DNA from 4 places in the Bradyrhizobium sp. P2_E8 genome. Region 1 is predicted to be linked to each of the others. Evidence: riboswitches for the same ligand, from Rfam matches in the RefSeq annotation. Region 1 holds a riboswitch; each other region holds the start of a gene.
The links. Region 1 has a riboswitch for cobalamin ahead of AC1D00_RS25075 (TonB-dependent receptor). Riboswitches for the same ligand answer to the same signal wherever they lie in the genome.
Positions count from the first base shown of each region.

Region 2: another riboswitch for cobalamin. It lies ahead of AC1D00_RS03920 (DUF1636 family protein); the one in region 1 lies ahead of AC1D00_RS25075 (TonB-dependent receptor).
Region 3: another riboswitch for cobalamin. It lies ahead of AC1D00_RS14780 (energy-coupling factor ABC transporter permease); the one in region 1 lies ahead of AC1D00_RS25075 (TonB-dependent receptor).
Region 4: another riboswitch for cobalamin. It lies ahead of AC1D00_RS12325 (TonB-dependent receptor); the one in region 1 lies ahead of AC1D00_RS25075 (TonB-dependent receptor).

Region 1 covers NZ_JBFUES010000511.1:286-4,640, forward strand. The annotation lists partial or broken gene AC1D00_RS25060 (penicillin-binding transpeptidase domain-containing protein) at 1-388, shown strand, start outside; gene AC1D00_RS25065 (DUF1214 domain-containing protein) at 398-976, shown strand; gene AC1D00_RS25070 (DUF1254 domain-containing protein) at 973-1,557, shown strand; cobalamin riboswitch at 1,951-2,158, shown strand; gene AC1D00_RS25075 (TonB-dependent receptor) at 2,285-4,355, shown strand, end outside.
Region 2 covers NZ_JBFUES010000039.1:304-4,658, reverse strand. The annotation lists gene AC1D00_RS03930 (cobyric acid synthase) at 1-1,066, opposite strand, end outside; gene cobO (cob(I)yrinic acid a,c-diamide adenosyltransferase) at 1,078-1,713, opposite strand; cobalamin riboswitch at 1,754-1,973, shown strand; gene AC1D00_RS03920 (DUF1636 family protein) at 2,070-2,444, shown strand; gene cobW (cobalamin biosynthesis protein CobW) at 2,441-3,490, shown strand; partial or broken gene AC1D00_RS03910 (cobaltochelatase subunit CobN) at 3,490-4,355, shown strand, end outside.
Region 3 covers NZ_JBFUES010000221.1:2,571-6,925, reverse strand. The annotation lists gene cobT (nicotinate-nucleotide--dimethylbenzimidazole phosphoribosyltransferase) at 1-833, opposite strand, end outside; gene cobF (precorrin-6A synthase (deacetylating)) at 844-1,593, opposite strand; gene AC1D00_RS14780 (energy-coupling factor ABC transporter permease) at 1,640-2,317, opposite strand; cobalamin riboswitch at 2,355-2,572, opposite strand; gene cobA (uroporphyrinogen-III C-methyltransferase) at 2,618-3,349, opposite strand; gene AC1D00_RS14770 (cobyrinate a,c-diamide synthase) at 3,346-4,355, opposite strand, start outside.
Region 4 covers NZ_JBFUES010000171.1:2,722-7,076, reverse strand. The annotation lists gene AC1D00_RS12330 (class I SAM-dependent methyltransferase) at 36-779, opposite strand; cobalamin riboswitch at 1,234-1,428, shown strand; gene AC1D00_RS12325 (TonB-dependent receptor) at 1,536-3,809, shown strand; gene AC1D00_RS12320 (PepSY domain-containing protein) at 3,812-4,355, shown strand, end outside.

The DNA.
Region 1 (4,355 bases):
TTCGCCGACCAACCGCATGACCGGCGGCTCGCTGCCGGCGCAGACCTGGCACGACATCATGGTCGCGGCGCATCAGGGCGTCGAGGTCCGGGAAATCCCCGGCATCGGCATGGGCCAGAAGCTGCCGCCGCAGCCGATGGCCGCGCAAGCCAATGCCGCGCCGAAGGTGCTGGAGACCAAGCCCGGTCCGCCGCCGGTGCTGACCAAGCGCGGCGCCGACATCCTGGTGCGCGTCGAGAAGCTGCTGGATGACGCGGCCAAGACCGCGAACAAGTCGTCCGCCAACGACGGCAAGCCCGCCAAGCCGGCCTCGTCGACAAGCGCGCTCGCCTTCCCGCAAAACTATGCGGAAGAGAATGCGAATGCATCCGCCCCGCGCAAGAACTGATCGAAACCCGTGCGGCTGATCCTGACCACATTGACGGCCCTCCTGCTCGCGACCGTAGTGGGTGTCGGCGCGACCTGGATGACGACGACGCGCGGCACCGAGATCGGCGCGCTCACCATCGGCCCCTGGACCGCGCGCCCACGTACCGGCACCGCCGACGTCGACCCCTATTCGCGCGCCACGATCGTGCGCAACGGCGAGCTGCCAATCGGCACCGGTGACGGCGTCGCCTTCACCGCGACCGCCGACGACAAGAAGAAGGCGCTCGACGGCCGCTGCGACGTCGTCGTCTCCGGCGTGACGCCGCCGGCGCGGTTCTGGACGCTGACGCTGTACGACCGCAAGGGCCATCTCGTCGCCAATTCGCTGCAGCGCTACGGCTTCACCAGCCAGGAGATCGTGCGGCAGTCCGACGGCACCTTCGAGATCCGGATCGCCTCGCGCTCGCGCGCCGGCAACTGGCTGCCGACCGGCGGCATCGAGCGCTACGCGCTGATGCTGCGCCTCTACGACACCCCGGTCGGCGTCGCGACGCGCACCCAGCGCGATGCGCCGATGCCCACGATCTCGACGGTGGGCTGCTCATGATCCGGCTGGTGTTCACCATCGTTGCCGGTGTGGTGCTGGGCCTCGTGGTCCATCTCGTCAGCGTGCTGGCGCTGCCGCGGATCGCGACGCAGGACGCCTATTCGCGGCTGACGCCGATGACGAAGCTCAACGGCGTCACCCAGCTTCCGCTTGCCGATCCGAATACCTCACCGATGCCGTTCATGGACCCGGCCTTCGCGCTGGCGATCTGCCGCTACGATCTCACGGGCGGGCCGATCAAGCTCACCGTGCCGGTGAGCCAGGCCTACACCTCGGTGTCGTTCTACACCCGCAACGAGATCGCCTATTACGCCATCAACGACCGCTCCGCGGGCAAGAAGGTGATCGAGCTCGACCTGATGACGGAAGCGCAGCACAACGAGCTGCCCGAGGACGAGGAGATCACCGCGGCCGACCGCCTGATCATCGATTCCCCTGCGACCACCGGCCTGATCGTGATGAAGGCCCTCGCCGCCGAGCCCGGCCTGATGCCGCAGGCGCAGGCGACGCTCGCGGCGGCCACCTGCGCGCCGCAGACCGAGCCGCCAGCCAAGGCCGAGACGCCGCGTGGACGGCGGTGAGCGGGCTGTTAAGGCAGGCTCAAAACAAAAACTGAAAAAACAACCCCATGCACAGTAGCGGGGGCATTGAAATCATTTGTTGTTTTGAGTTCGCGCCAAACACGCTTGCTCGTACAAGCGCATCCGCGCCGGAGCGCCGCGATGTCGAGCTTTGACACGTCGGGCAAAACACCGGCAGAATGGCATCATCGAAAAGTTCGTAACACCCGCGCGGAGCAGTCCGTCGCGGGTGTTTTCATTTGGCAGCATTGCCTATGCCGCCGCTCTCGCGAGAGGTCTGCGCGTCTCGACGAGGTCCTTTGAACTGCCGGGCAAAACGGTCACACAATGGCACGATCGAAGGGCGAGCCTATCGAACAGCCCGCGCGGATGTTGACGGGCTCCTCGCCAGATGCCAGTTTCGTGATCGGTAGTGTCCGCAAGGACTCTTCAAGGGAATGCGGTGCGTCCGTCTCGGCGGACTATTCCGCGGCTGCCCCCGCAACTGTAGGCGGATAGCCGACGACCAAACGAACCACTGGAGTCCCGATCGGGCCTCTGGGAAGGCGGTCGAAGGCGATGACCCGCGAGCCAGGAAACCTGCTGCCAGCCATGAGTCACGCGCGAACGCATTGGGCGGGGTGCCCCGATGTCGGATGAGGAGCCGGTGCATCTGCCGCCTGGGGCGAAGGTAGATGGCTAAGGCAACCGCGGTGACGGTGTGTTTGCGTCGCCGTAGAGCGTTGTCGTGCAAAATCTTCATCTCGGTCCCGGCATTGCGCCGGAGTTTTCGCGTGTACGTATCGGCGTCTCCAGCGGATTAGGGGGGCAGTTTCGGGGCGCTACACCTGCCCTRCTCGCCTTGCTGCTCTCGACATCCCTGTCCTCGCTGGCGACGGCGCAGACTGCGGCTCAGAGTCCCCCGCAAGAGGTCGGCCCGGTGATCGTCTCGCCGGCCACACCCAAGCCAGCTCGCGCCAACAGCGCCGGCAATCAAAGGCCGCGGACCGCGCGCCGCGCCGCGTGGCGCAATCGCGCCGCCCCTGCCGTCGCCGCTCCGGCAACGCAGTCTCAGAGCGGCCGGGTGCAGACGCCGCTGAACACCGCCGCCGTCACCGATGTCGGCTCCCGGCTCGGGATCACGGCGCGGGAAACGCCGGCGACCGTCGAGGTGATCGGTCAGCAGACGATTCAGGATCTGGGCATCAAGACAACGACCGACGTCGCCAAGGCCGCCGTCGGCGTGACCGGCGGCGATGCGCCCGGTGCGCCCGCCATCTTCTCGATGCGCGGCTTTTCCGGCGACCAGCTCACCACGCTCTACAACGGCATCCCGATCGGCCCCTCGACCATGACCGGCCGCCCGATGGACACCGCCAATCTGCAGCAGGTCGAGATCATCAAGGGACCGGACTCGCTGGTGGCGGGGCTCGGGGCGACCGGCGGCGCGATCAACTACGTGACCAAGGCGCCGCACACCGGACCTGTTGTCAACGACGCCTTCACGTCCTACGATTCCTTCCACGGCTATCGCGCCGGCTACGGCTCGGGCGGCAGTACGCTGATCAACGGGCTCGACTACCGTTTCGACATCAGCCATTCCAACGACAAGAGCTTCATCGACGACACCTATTCGAAGCTCAGCAACGTCTCGGGCCAGCTGAACTATCGCGTCAACGACAGCCTGAAGATCTGGGGCGCGGCCGAGTACAAGCAGGACAAGGACCGCTTCTACTGGGGCACACCGCTGGTGCCGGCGAACGCGCCGGGCATCGTGCCGACATCAGGCATCGTCTCGGGTCAGTGGACCAATTACTATCTCAACGGCCACACCGGGACGCTCAATCCCGTCACCGTGGACGCGCGCACGCTGACCACCACCTACAATGTGCTCGACAATCACAGCGGCGCCAGCGAGCTGTGGCTGCGCAGCGGCTTCCAGTGGGACATCACCAACAACATCTCGCTGAAGAGCCAGGTCTACGGCTACGATGCGCACCGGCACTGGTTCAACAACGAGATCAACTCGTTCGACGATTCCGGTCCGAACAACGTCTATCGCGAGCGCCTGGCGCTGGATCACGCCCAGCGTCTCTACGGCAATATCACCGACCTCACCGTCAACTCGAATGTCGGCGGAATGGACAACCGCTTCGTCGCCACCGTCATGGCGAGCAGCTCGCAGTTCAACGTCTCGCAGGACACGCTGTTCTCCTCGGATACGGTCGATCTGGTCAATCCGGATCGCGGCCTCTACGGCCCGCGCAGCGACGAGAAGATCTACACCCACCTCAACACGGCCTCGCTGTCGTTCGAGGACCGGCTCAAGCTGACCTCGACCTTCGCGCTGATCGGCGGCATCCGCTTCGAGGACATTGAACTGTCGCGCACGCGCTACTCGCCGGAGGGCGTGTTGCGCACCGACCGCGGCTATCCGTTCTCGAAGATATTCAACCCGGTCACCGGCCGCGTCGGCTATACCTGGGAGGTCTCCCCGGGAGTCATGCTCTACAGCCAGTATGCGACGGCGGCCGATCCGACGGTCGCCAACATCTTCATCCTCGCACCAACGGTGCCGCTGTTGCTGACGACGTCGCGGACCTATGAGACCGGCGTGAAGGTGCAATCGGCCGACAAGCGCGCGGAGGCCACGTTCTCGGCATTCGACATCGAGCGCAAGAACGTCTACGTGCCCGAGAGCGGCATCGTCTTCAACGTCGCCGGCAAGATGGAATCCAAGGGCGTCGAAATCGCCGCCGCGGTTAACCCGGTCGCTGGCCTGAAGCTGTGGGGCAACGTCGCCTTCGTGCAGTCGCGCT
Region 2 (4,355 bases), on a different contig from region 1:
CCGGCGTGTCGCCGGCAGGGCCTTCGATGCCATCGGGGTCGGCGACACTGCGCCCGAGCATCTGATAGCCGCCGCAGAGGCCGAGGATGTGGCCGCCGCGGCGATAATGCGCCAGGAGATCAATGTCCCAGCCCTGCGCGCGCAGGAAGGCGAGGTCGCCGCGGGTCGATTTGGAGCCGGGGATGATGACGAGCCTCACGTCGCCGGGGATCGCTTCACCCGGACGGACCATCACGAGATCGACGCCGGGTTCGAGCTTGAGCGGATCGAGATCGTCGAAATTGGCGATCCGTGACAGCGCGAGACAGGCGATCTTGCATTGGCCCGGCTTTCGCGCGTCGCTGAGGCCCAGCGCGTCCTCGGCCGGCAGCTCGCCGGCGCGCGCAAACCAGGGCAGCACACCAAGGCCGCGCCAGGACGTCTTCTGCTCGATCAGCTTGTAGCCGTCGTCGAACAGCGTGGGATCGCCACGGAACTTGTTGATGACAAAACCCCGGATCATCGCGGCATCGTCGGGGTCGATCACCGTCTTGATGCCGACGAGCTGGGCGATGACGCCGCCCCGGTCGATATCGCCGATCAGCACAACCGGCACATCGGCCTTTCGGGCAAAGCCCATATTGGCGATGTCGGCCTTGCGCAGGTTCACTTCGGCGGGACTGCCGGCGCCTTCGACCAGCACGAGATCGGCCCGCGCCTTCAGCCGCTCGAAGCTCTCCAGCACGGAGCCCATCAGCTGTGGCTTCATCGCCGCATAGTCACGCGCACGCGCAGTTGCGATGCGCTTGCCATGCACGATGACTTGCGCTCCGACATCGGTCTCCGGCTTCAGGAGCACCGGGTTCATGTCGGTGTGTGGCTCGACGCCGGCGGCGAGGGCTTGCAGTGCTTGAGCGCGGCCGATCTCGCCACCATCGACGGTCACGGCCGCATTGTTCGACATGTTCTGCGGCTTGAAGGGAAGCACGCGCAGGCCGCGCCGCGTGAAGGCGCGCGCAAGACCGGCGACGATGAGCGACTTGCCCACGTCCGAGCCGGCCCCCTGGATCATCAATGCGCGCGCCATCGCGTGTGTCTTCAGAACTCGACGCCGGCCTGCGCCTTGATGCCGGAGCGGAACGGATGTTTCACCAGCGTCATCTCGGTGGCGAGGTCGGCGATCTCGATCAGCTCGTCCTTGGCGTTACGCCCGGTGAGCACGACATGCGTCATCTCAGGCTTTTGCGTGCTGAGGAATTCGACGACCTCAGCGATATCGAGGTAGTCGTAGCGCAGCGCGATGTTGATCTCGTCGAGCACGACCATGCGCAGGCTGGGATCGAGGATCAGCTCCTTCGCCTTCTCCCAGCCGGCGCGTGCGGCGGCGATGTCGCGGGCGCGGTKCTGCGTCTCCCAGGTGAAACCTTCGCCCATCGCGTGGAACTGGCAGAGATCGCCGAAATGACCCGTGAGCAGGCGGCGCTCGCCGGTGTCCCAGGCGCCCTTGATGAACTGCACCACCGCGCAGGGGAAGCCGTGGGCGACGCAGCGCACGATCATGCCGAAGGCCGAGGACGACTTGCCCTTGCCGGCGCCGGTATGGACGATGATGAGGCCCTTTTCGCCGCTCTTGGTCGCCATGATCTTGTCGCGGGCGGCCTTCTTCTTCGCCATTTTCGCGGCGTGGCGGGCGTCGGTTTCCTCGCTCGTTTGGGTATCCGGTTCAGGCGTCATCGTACCTGGTCCTTCGGCTTGACAAGAGGCGGCCGGGGGCAAATGGTGGCCCGGCGTTGGTTCCTGTCCTATGACAGGCGAAGAGGGAATGCGATAGGGTCCGAATCGGCAAGATTTGGGTCCAAAATGCAGCCGCCCCCGCGACCGTGACCGGAGAGATGCCCGAGGCCACTGACCCCTAACGGGATCGGGAAGGCGGGGATCGAAGGGTAAAACCCTGCTCCGCAAGCCGGGAGACCTGCCAGCGCGGACGATTTTTGGACCGGCGGACGGGGTGTTCCGCGACGGGGAAACGGACCCTCGCAAGACCGGTTCGTGGGCCTCTTCGCCTCCCGCTGTTTATTCTGGAAGAGGCGATGACCGTCACACTTCACGTCTGCATTACCTGCCGCGCCGGCGAGACACTTGGCGAGGGCGAAGTCACTCCGGGCAAGCGCCTTCACGGTGCGATCCTGGAGGCCGGCGTGCCCGATGGCGTCAATGTGGTTCCCGTCGAATGCCTGTCGGCCTGTAACCAGGGTTGCTCGGTCGCGCTGAGCGCGCCCGGCCGCTGGTCCTATGTCTATGGCCGCCTGTCGGATGCCAACGCGCGCGACGTGATCGCGGGCGCCGCCGCCTATGCGGCCGCGCCCGACGGCCTCGTGCCCTGGCGCAGCCGCCCCGAGATCTTCCGCAAGCAATCGCTTGCCCGCATTCCCCCCATTGCCGTCGTGCCGGAGGCCGCCGAATGAATTCGCTCGCAAAAGTCCCTGTCACGGTGGTGACCGGCTTTCTCGGCTCCGGCAAGACGACGCTGATCCAGCATCTTCTCGCAAATCCCAACGGCAAGAGGCTCGCGGTGCTCGTCAACGAGTTCGGCAGCGAGGGCGTCGACGGCCAGATCCTGAAGTCCTGCGCCGATGCCAATTGTCCGGAGGAAAACATCGTCGAGCTCGCCAATGGCTGCATCTGCTGCACCGTTGCCGACGATTTCATCCCGACCATGGAACTGTTGCTGGCGCGGCCCGTAAGGCCCGATCACATCCTGATCGAGACCTCGGGCCTCGCGCTGCCCAAGCCTTTGCTCAAGGCGTTCGACTGGCCGGAGATCCGCTCGCGCATCACCGTGGACGGCGTGATCGCGCTCGCCGATGCCGAGGCCGTCGCCGCCGGACGCTTTGCGCCGGATCCGGCCGCGGTGGAAGCGCAGCGTGCGGCGGACGAAAATCTCGATCACGAGACGCCGCTGTCGGAAGTGTTCGAGGACCAGATCGCCRGCGCCGACATCGTGCTGCTCACCAAGGCCGATCTCGCAGGTGCTGCGGGGATCGAAGCGGCCAAGGCTGCCATCACCGCCGAGATGCCGCGCCGCGTGCCGATGCTCCCCATCACTGATGGAGCGATCGACGCCCGCGTCATCCTCGGCCTCGGTGCTGCCGCCGAGAATGATCTCGCCGCGCGCCCGTCGCATCACGACGGCGAAGAGGAGCATGAGCACGACGACTTTGCCTCAGTGGTAATCGACCTTCCTGAGGTCACGGATATCGACACACTGGTCGCCTCGGTTCAGCGCCTGTCGCGCGAGCAGAACGTGCTGCGCGTCAAGGGCTACATCGCGGTCGCGGGCAAGCCGATGCGCCTGCTGCTCCAGGCGGTCGGTGAGCGCGTGCGTCACCAGTTCGACAAGCCCTGGGGCGCGGTCGCGCGCCAGTCAAGGCTCGTCGTGATCGGCGAGCACGGCGATATCGACGAGGCCGCGATAAGAGCGGGACTTGGTCTTTCAGGATCTGGCATCTGATGCACGTCGTCTTCCGCGAGAGCCGCGGTCTGGAAGAGACCGCGACGCCAAGGGACATCGGCCAGGACCCGGCCGATCTCGTGGTGCTCTCGTACTCGGATTCCGATCTGGCCGCGTTCGCGGCCGGCTGGCGGCGCGGCCGCGACAGCCTGCCGTCGCTGCGGCTCGCCAATCTCGCCGAACTGCGTCATCCGCTTTCTATCGACACCTACATCGAGCGCACGCTGGCCCAGGCTCGCGGCATTCTGGTCCGCCTGATCGGCGGCGAGTCCTATTGGCTCTACGGACTCGCGGCTCTCCAGCAACTTGCGAAGGCGCGCGGCATCGTGCTCGCGGTGCTGCCGGCCGATGGCCGCGACGACACACGGCTCGATGCATACTCAACCCTGCCGGTCTCGACGCTGCGCCGCTTGAAGGTGCTCTGCGACACCGGTGGTCCGGTCGCGGCGCAAGCGGCGATCGCGCAGCTTGCACTGGCCTCGGGCCTCTACGCCGGTCCGGTCGTCGGCGAGACGACCGTGCCCGAGATGGGCTTTTACGATCCCGCGCGCGGCGTCATCGCGGCGATACCGGACGGCGAGGGCAGGCCGCGCGCGCTGGTGACGTTTTATCGCTCGTACCTCACCGCCGCGGACACCGGCCCGGTCGACGCGCTGATTGCCACGCTGCGCGAGAAGGGGTTTGACGCGTATGGCCTTTTCGTCACCTCGCTGAAGGCCGCGGGCGTTGCGGACTGGCTGCGGGCGCTCCTTGCGCAAGATCCTCCGGCCGCGATCGTCAATGCGACGGCGTTCTCCGCGGTCGGCGATGACGGCACGACACCGTTCGATGCTGCATCGTGTCCCGTGTTCCAGGTCGCGCTCTC
Region 3 (4,355 bases), on a different contig from region 1:
GGATTGAGCCGCACGGCCGTCAGCGCCGCGACCGACACGATGAAGCCGTCGATCAATACAGGGATACGGCGCTGCGCGGCCGCAATGATGGCGCCGCAGATGGCCGCGATCTCGAGGCCGCCAACGGCGCACAGGATTTTTTCGGGCGGCGCACCCGCAACGCCGTGACGCGCAATCGCGGCATCGATCACGTGCGCCTTGTGCGCACGGCCGGCGGCATCGACGCCAGTGCCGCTGCCGGCGATCTCCTCGGCGCTCACGCCGAGCAGGCTCGCCGCGATCGCCGCCGAGGTCGTGGTGTTGCCGATGCCCATCTCGCCGAAGATCAGAAGATCGGGCTGGCTGGCTTCCGCGCGCGCGACGGCGCGCTGACCGGCTTCGAAAGCGAAGGCCAGCTCGGACGGTGCGAGCGCCGCCTCGACACTGAAATCGCGCGTGCCGCTGCGCGGCTTGTCGATGACGATGCCTGCTACCGCCTCCGGCGCCAACGTGCCGGCGTCAACCACCTCCAGGCTCGAACCAAGCTCCCGCGCCAGCACCGAGATCGCAGCGCCACCGGAGGCAAAATTCGCCATCATCGCGATGGTCACTCCTTGCGGATAGGCCGACACGCCTTGCGCGACGATGCCGTGATCGCCGGCGAAAATGATGATCGGCACGCGTGCCGCGCGCGGCTGCTTGGTCGCTTGCAGGCCCGCGAGCTCGATCGCGAGCTGCTCGAGCCGGCCGAGCGCGCCGGTCGGCTTCGTCAGTTGCGCCTGCCGCGCGATCGCCGCCTCGCGATGGACCGCGGAGATTTCGGGACATTTTTGGGTGACCCAGTCGGGGAGCATGCTGCCTCGCTTACGGCCTGCGCTTGAGAATGTAGCTGTCCATGATCCAGCCATGCCGCTCGCGCGCCTGCTGCCGCAGCGCGGCGATGCGCGGCCCTACCTCGGCAAGCGCGCCGGACATGACGATCTGATCGGGCATGCCGAGATAGGCGCCCCACCAGATGTCGAGCCCGGCCGGATCGAGCGACTGGAACGCCGTGCCGCCATCGAGCATCACGACCACGGTGTCGACGCCCTGCGGCCAGCCGCCTTCACGCAAGCGCCGTCCCGTCGTGACCAGAAAGGGCTCGCCGATGTCGTTGAGCGGCAGCGCATGCGCCGCGCACAGCGCCTGGATCGACGTGATACCGGGGATGACCTCGATATCAGGCAAGGGATCGAGCCGGCGCGCAATGCGCAGCGAGGAATCGTAGAGCGAAGGATCGCCCCAGATCAGCAGCGCGACCCTGCCGTCACCTTCGAGTTGGCTTGCGATTGTCCGCGACCACGTCGCGGCGACCGCATCGTGCCAATCGTCCACACCCTTGCGATAGTCCACTTCACCGGCGTCGCGGACGGGAAGGTCGAACTCGGCAATGCGCGTCGTTGGATTGGTGAGCACATCCGCGCAGATCGTCCGCCTGAGATCGGCGAGATCGGATTTCGCTCTCCCCTTGCGCGGGATCAGGATGAGATCGGCCGCGTTAATGGCTTGAACGGCGGCGCGCGTGAGCTGCTCGGGATCACCGCAACCGATGCCTATCAGGGAGAGCGTGAGCATCACGTTCGCGAAGGGCGGCCATCACGGCCGCCCTTTCGCTTGTCTCTTAGGCCGCGTTGTGCAGGCGCGGGGTCACGAGGCCGGGCGCGGTGACGCCGCGCAGCGACTTCGCCAGCGCCAGCACGGCGAGATCGGCCAGCGGCTCGATCACGATGACGAGCGCGTAGGAGGCCGCGAAGGTCGCGATGTTGACGAGGTTGGTCGCGCCAAAGCCGGAACCATAGAGCGCCCAGAACGCGACCCACGCGATGACGCCGGCCTGATAGGTCGTCGAAAGCGCCAGCGCCTGGCGATACCTGAGATCGACATAGGCGGTGTTGCGGGCAACGATCCGTCCGGCGATCGCCTGGATCGCGAACAGCGGCACCAGCAGCGTGGTGACGTTCATGCCGTATTGCGGCAGGTCCGGCGGCTCGAAGAACACACCCTGGAACAGCAGGCCGAACGCAAGGCCGAAGGCCGCCGGCGCTGCCCCGAACAGCAGGAACAGGGTCGAGCCAAGGATGAAGTGCACCTCGGACACGCCGACCGGGAAGTGCGGCAGGATCTCGAAGAAGACGAACACGAGGCCCGTGGTGGCGAGCGTCCGCGCCGCGAACGACGTGATGCCCTGCTCGCGCACGGTCTCGACCGCGAGCTTCAACGCAACGCCGCCGACGGCGATGCCGGTTGCGTAACTCAACACGAGCTTGGCGCCCGATACGACTCCGGGTTCGATATGCATGGTTCAGTTCCTTCCTGCCGTCACACCCGACGGCCTTGGCCACAAAACATGCACGGCCGGTCTCCTGGCTCGCGGTTCACTGGGGTTCTCCGGCCTTCCCGAGCCTTGCGGCCCAGTGGCTGATCGGAGCCCCTCACCGCTTACAGTCGCGGGGGCGGCTGGGGTTTTGGGCGGCGCAACTGTCCGCCCACCCCCATTCCCGATTATGCTCCGGCGGCTTGCACCGCATCGAGCACCATGCCCGTCCTGTGTGCCCCTTTCGCCAGCCGGGCGTCAAGGGCTGAAGGGCGATTGAGACCATCATGACGGGTATTCTCCCGCCAGTGCGCCGAACAGGATCACGGCGGCCGTCGAGGCAGCGCCGCCCCGCGCAAGCTGCTCGGCCAGCTCGGCAATGGTGGTGCGGACCAGCCGCTCGTCGGGCCGGCCGAGGGATTCGGCGAACAGCGCCGGCGTGGTCGGCGCGAGGCCGTGCGCGATCAACTTTGCGGCAAGGGCCGGAAAGGTGCGGCGGCCCATATAGACCACGGTGGTCGCCTCAGGGTCGGCCAGCGCCGCCCAGTTCAGGTTTTGCGGCAGCTCGCCGGTGACGTCGGCCCCGGTCACGAACTGCACCCGGCGCGAGGTATGGCGCCGGGTCAGGGGTATGCCGGCTTGCGCAGCGGCCACGCAGGCCGAAGTGACGCCGGGAACGATCTCATAGCCGATGCCGGCTTCGCGCAGCGTTTCGAGTTCCTCCTCGAGCCGGCCAAAGATGCCGGCATCGCCGGACTTCAACCGCACCACGCGCGCGCCAGTCGCGGCATAGTCGACCAGCAGGCGGTTGACGTGATGCTGCTTGGTCGAAGGCCGCCCGGCCCGTTTCCCCACCGCAACGAGATTGGCGCCGGGACGGGCGAGGTCGAGGATCGCGCCCGAGGCGAGGTCGTCAAAAAGCACGACATCGGCCTCGCGCAGCCGGGCGGCACCCCTGAGCGTGAGAAGCTCGGGGTCGCCGGGACCGGCGGAGATAAAGGAGACAAAACCGCTCACCGGTCCTCCGCGATCAGATGGAAGAACGTGCCGGTGGCGTTGCCCCGGCGCGAACCGGTCTCGGCGATGACCGCACCGGTCGCATCGTGCACGACCGCGAGCGGCGTGTCGGGCTGGGCAAGAATGGTCGAATAGTGGAACTCATGGCCGCGCAGGCGTGCGCCGGCGCGATGTCCCGGCATCGGCGCGGCGAGTTCGGCGAGACGATAGCCCAGATGCATGCGGCGCTTGGCAAAGCTGGTCTCCAGGCCGAGCAGGCCCGCCATCTCATGGCAGACACCGTCGGCGTCGGTCAAAGCGGTTCCTAGCACCATATAGCCTCCGCATTCACCGTGCACCGGTCGCGTCTCGGCGAAGGCGCGCAAGCCGCTGCGAAAGCGCGCGTTGGCCGCGATCTTCCCGGCATGAAGCTCGGGATAGCCGCCGGGCAGCCAGCAGACATCGGCGCTCGCATCGGGCGCTTCATCGGCAAGCGGCGAGAAGGTCGAGATGTCGGCGCCCGCCGCGCGCCAGGCTTCCAGCATATGCGGGTAGACGAAGGAGAACGCGGCATCGCGGGCAAGCGCAATGCGCTGCCCCGGCGGCGTCACGTTCAGACCGTTCGCCGCGGATTGCGGCGACCAGCTGGCTGCCGATCGCAGCACCGCATCGAGATCGACATGCTCGGCGACGAAGCGCGCGGCCTCGTTGATCAGCTTGCCGATCTCGGCCTGCTCCTCCGCCTGCACCAGGCCGAGATGCCGCTTCGGCAGGTTGATCTCGGCATGGCGCGGCAGCGCGCCGAACACGGCGATGCCGGCGTCGTCAAGCGCACGCCGTACGAGGTCTTCATGGCGCTGGCTGGCGACCCGGTTGAGCACGACGCCGGCAAGGCGCACGCCAGGGCGGTAGTCGCGGAGACCCGCAGCGATCGCCGCAGCCGTCTGCGCCTGTCCCGAAGGATCGATCACCAGCAGCACCGGCCAGCCCAGCATCTCCGCAATGTCGGCGGTGGCGCCGGTACCCG
Region 4 (4,355 bases), on a different contig from region 1:
GCGTATCGCTTCTGAGACGGGCGGCGGGCGTGGTGTCAGCGCGTGCCGGCAGGATCCCTGCAAGCAACGATGTCGCGGGGAGATTTTCGACCCGCTACCTCCGGCGGAGAGAATACGGCCAGGTACCCTCCATCCCCTGCGAGCTTATATGTGGCGACCTCGCGATAGCCGACGGCGGTCAATTCGCAGCGCAGGAGCTCGATTGGCGTGCCATGCTTCGACGTCGGAAGCTCGAGGTCGACAATTCCGACCCGTGCACCCTGCTTCAAGGCGGGCGCGAGATTGTAGAGGAAGGCATAGGGTTGCGCTATCTCGTGATACATGTGCACAAGGATTGCGGCATCCAGCGACGAAGCGGGCAGACGCGGGTCGTGTGGTTCGCCGAGCGCGAATTGCACGTTCGTCAACTTCAGAGATTCTGTTCGCCTGGCGAGTTCTATGAGGTAATCCCGCGTGACTTCCTGGGCAACGACAGAGCCGGCGGGTCCGACGAGGTACGAGAGTCTGACCGTGTGGTAGCCACTGCCTGCACCAATGTCGCCGACTGTCATGCCAGGTTTCAGTTCAAGAACGCGTGCGATCTGGCCGGCCTCATCGAGAGCGTCGCGGCGCTCTTCGGCGGAGCGGCGTGAGCTGACAATCCGTGCAACAGGGCGCTGTGGTGAGGGAAACTCGTTTGCCGCAACTCCGGGGGGAGCCAGATAAGCTATGTCAGCGGCATATGCGCAAGCTGCAGTAAACGCCACAAGGAGCGTCGCTGCATAAACCAGTGCCGTCACGCCCCTGCCAGGCTTTCTCAACCGGTCGAGGCGCAGTCGCCCGGGTTTTGTGAGCTCTCGATGTGCGCTCACCGTCAAGTCAATGAGGTTCAGTGTAGCGGGCAACTCCATCCGTGCGCCTCGCGCTTACGCCCACCCATTGCACCTGAAAGCAAATCCTATCAACCCAATGGATCTGCATTGGGTCAAGCCATTAATGTCCGTTGCGGGTCAAAATGCGCCGTTCAGGCGGCACGCCGTCTGCTTCCGGTCTACCCCTATGAGCCGACAAATTGGCGTTTCGTCTGCACTTCGTGTTTGGGCCACAACCTGACTTGGCCCGAGACAGACGAAAGGCCGCCCCCGGGTGGTCGCCAGCTAAGGACTTTGGCAATCCCCGCTCGGTCGGGCGATCGGGACAGCGCGCTGCTTTCCGCCGCAGCCCGATGGCCAGTTGACAGTCCTTTGCAAATAAAATTAGGGTGCCTGCGACGGTTCTCTTTCGGGAGATCAATAGGGAATACGGTGCGGGGATCCCCCAACGCCGTGGCTGCCCCCGCAACTGTAAGCGGCGAGCCTTCGTCAAAAGCCACTGGGCCTGCGGGCTTGGGAAGGCGGCGACAGGCAGCGACCCGCGAGCCAGGAGACCTGCCGTCAGTCGTGGTCACACGCGAGCACATTGGGCGGGGTGTCCTGATGAGTGTTGAGCTGTCTTCCTCTTGAGGCAGCGGCCAAACTGCGTTCGCGGTGACGTGCCACGTTATCGCGAGACTATTGATGACCTCCCGTAAAATTTCCGCGCCACGGCAGCGCTGCGCGTTGCTCCGTTCAGTTGCATTCTCCTGCCTTGTGCTGTCGACCGACGGCTGGGCGCAGTCCGAAAGGCCGGGCCAGACGCTCGACCCTGTGGTGGTGCAGCCGCCAGTGAGGCAGCCGAATGCCCGCAGCACCCGACGCAGCGATGCAATGCGCTCCGCGCGCTCACGCCAACAACGAAGTGTAACTGGCGACTCGCGTGCTCCGACTGTGAACCCGACGGGTCCGGCGTTCGCCGCACCGACGCTCAACCTCACCGGTGCGAGCACGGCCGGCAGCCGCCTCGGCCTCACGCGACTGCAGACGCCGGCCAGCGTGGAGGTGATATCAGCCGAGACCATCGCCGAGCGCGGCCAGCAGAACATCCTGGACGCGGTGACGCAAAACGCGACCGGTTTCACAGCGAGCCCGGCCCCCGGCAATGGCGGCGTCTCGTTCAATACCCGCGGCTTCACGGGCCTTGGCTCCGTCATGACGCTGTACGACGGCACCCAGCTCTACATCGGTGCCGGGACGGTGACCTTTCCGTTCGACACGTGGTCGACTGAGCGCATCGAAGTGCTGCGCGGCCCTGCGTCGGTGATGTATGGCGCCGGTGCGGTCGGCGGCGCCATCAACATCGTTTCGAAACTGCCGTCGTGGGTCGCTCGCAACCAGGCAGAGGTCTCGCTGGACAGCAACATGACGAGGCGAATTGCCGTGGATAGCGGCGGCCCGGTTAGCAAGGACGTGGCCTATCGGATCACCGCCACCGGCAACATATCGGACGGATGGGTTGATCGTGACGACACCTCGAATGTCGCGCTTCATGCCGTGGTCCAGATCAGGCAGAACGAAGACGTCACCTGGACGCTGTCCACGGACTACGGTGACCGCAACCCATCGCGGTACTTCGGAACGCCGTTGATCAACGGCATACTTAATGAATCTCTCCGGTTCAAGAACTACAATGTCAGCGACAGTCACATCCGATACCAGGATAGCTGGAACCAGGTGAAGACCGAATGGCAGGTTGCCGATGGCATCTCGATCCAGAACACGCTCTACTACCTGAACTCCAAGAGGCACTGGAAGGACGTCGAGAGCTACGCCTACAATCCCGCCACCGGCCTGATCAATCGAAGCAGCTACATCGAGATTTTTCACGATCAGCAGCAAGTCGGCAATCGCTTGGATGCGAAATTCCGCGGGCACGTCCTTGGCATGGCCAATGAGTTCGTGGCGGGCTTCGACGTCAACAGCATCAATTTCACCCACACCAACAATTCGCCTTATGGCGGCTCATCGTCCGTCAACCCGTTCAACTTCGTTCCAGGCTTGTTCAGCAGCCCGAACGCCACGATTCCCAGTTACGGCAGCGTAACCAACCAGTATGCGCTGTTTGCCGAAAACCGGCTGTCGGTGACCGAGCAACTATCCTTGATTGCCGGTATCCGCCAGGATGACCCGACCATCACGCGCACCGACCATGTCACGCCCGCCAACAGCTTCGAGAAGTCGTTCTCCTCGACAACCTGGCGCGCCGGTGCGGTCTATACACCGATGAAGGACCTCGCATTCTATGGCCAGTATGCAACGGCCGTCGACCCTGTCGGAGGGCTCATCTCGCTGTCCTCCGCAAACAAGAACTTCGATCTGGCCACAGGCAAACAGATCGAGATCGGCGTCAAGCAATCGTTCTGGGGCGGCCGGGGTGAATGGACACTGGCCGGCTACGAGATCGTAAAGAACAACCTGCTGGCACGCGATCCCAACATTCCTTCGCTCACCGTCCAGGTCGGCCAGCAATCATCGCGTGGGATCGAAGCATCAGTCGGATTCCTACTCGACTATGGCTGGCGAATAGATGCAAACACCGCCTTCCTGCGCGCGAAGTATGACGACTTCGTGCAATCGGTTGGTGGCGTGGCCGTGAACTATGCCGGCAACGTGCCGGTCAACATACCGCAGACCGTCTCCAACATCTGGGCGACCTGGGCCTTTGCGCCGAACTGGTCGGCCAATGCGGGCGTGCAGATCGTCGGCAAGACCTACGCGGACAATGCCAACACGATGACGCGCCCGGCCTATAACATCGTCAATGCCAGTGTGCAGTGGAAGCCCGATCTCAACACCACCGTGTCGTTCCGCGTCTACAATCTGTTCGACGAGGTGTACACGACTTCGGGCGGCACCACACAGTGGCTGCTCGGCATGCCCCGCACGGCTCAGCTCGCGGTCAACGTGAAGTTCTGAGCGTGGCACGCGCCCTGAAACGAACGCTCCGGCGGTGGCTGTATATCGGGCACCGGTGGATCGGCATCACTACCTGCCTGTTTTTCGCCATGTGGTTCATTTCCGGCGTGGTGATGATGTACGTCGCCTTTCCCAGCCTTTCAGACAAGGAAAGACTGGCAGCGCTTCCCGACATTCAATGGGAGAAGGTGACGCTGTCGCCGGACGACGCGATGAAGATGGCAGGCGCCACCCGCTATCCGCGCGATCTCCGGCTTTCCATGCTGGCCGACGAGCCGGTGTATCGGATGACGGGCTGGGACAGCAAACGGCAGACGATCTCTGCAGCCGATGGCCACGTCATCACTGGCATTTCCGAACAGCAGGCGCTCGACGTCGTGCAACATCATCCCGCGAGCAAATCACCGCGGCTCGAAGCGATCATCGACCGAGACCAATGGAGCGTAACTGCCCGTTATGATCCGCTGCGACCGCTCTACTTGATTGCGCTCGGCGACGATGCCGGCACCAAGCTCTATGTCTCCTCGCGCTCCGGCGAGACTGTGC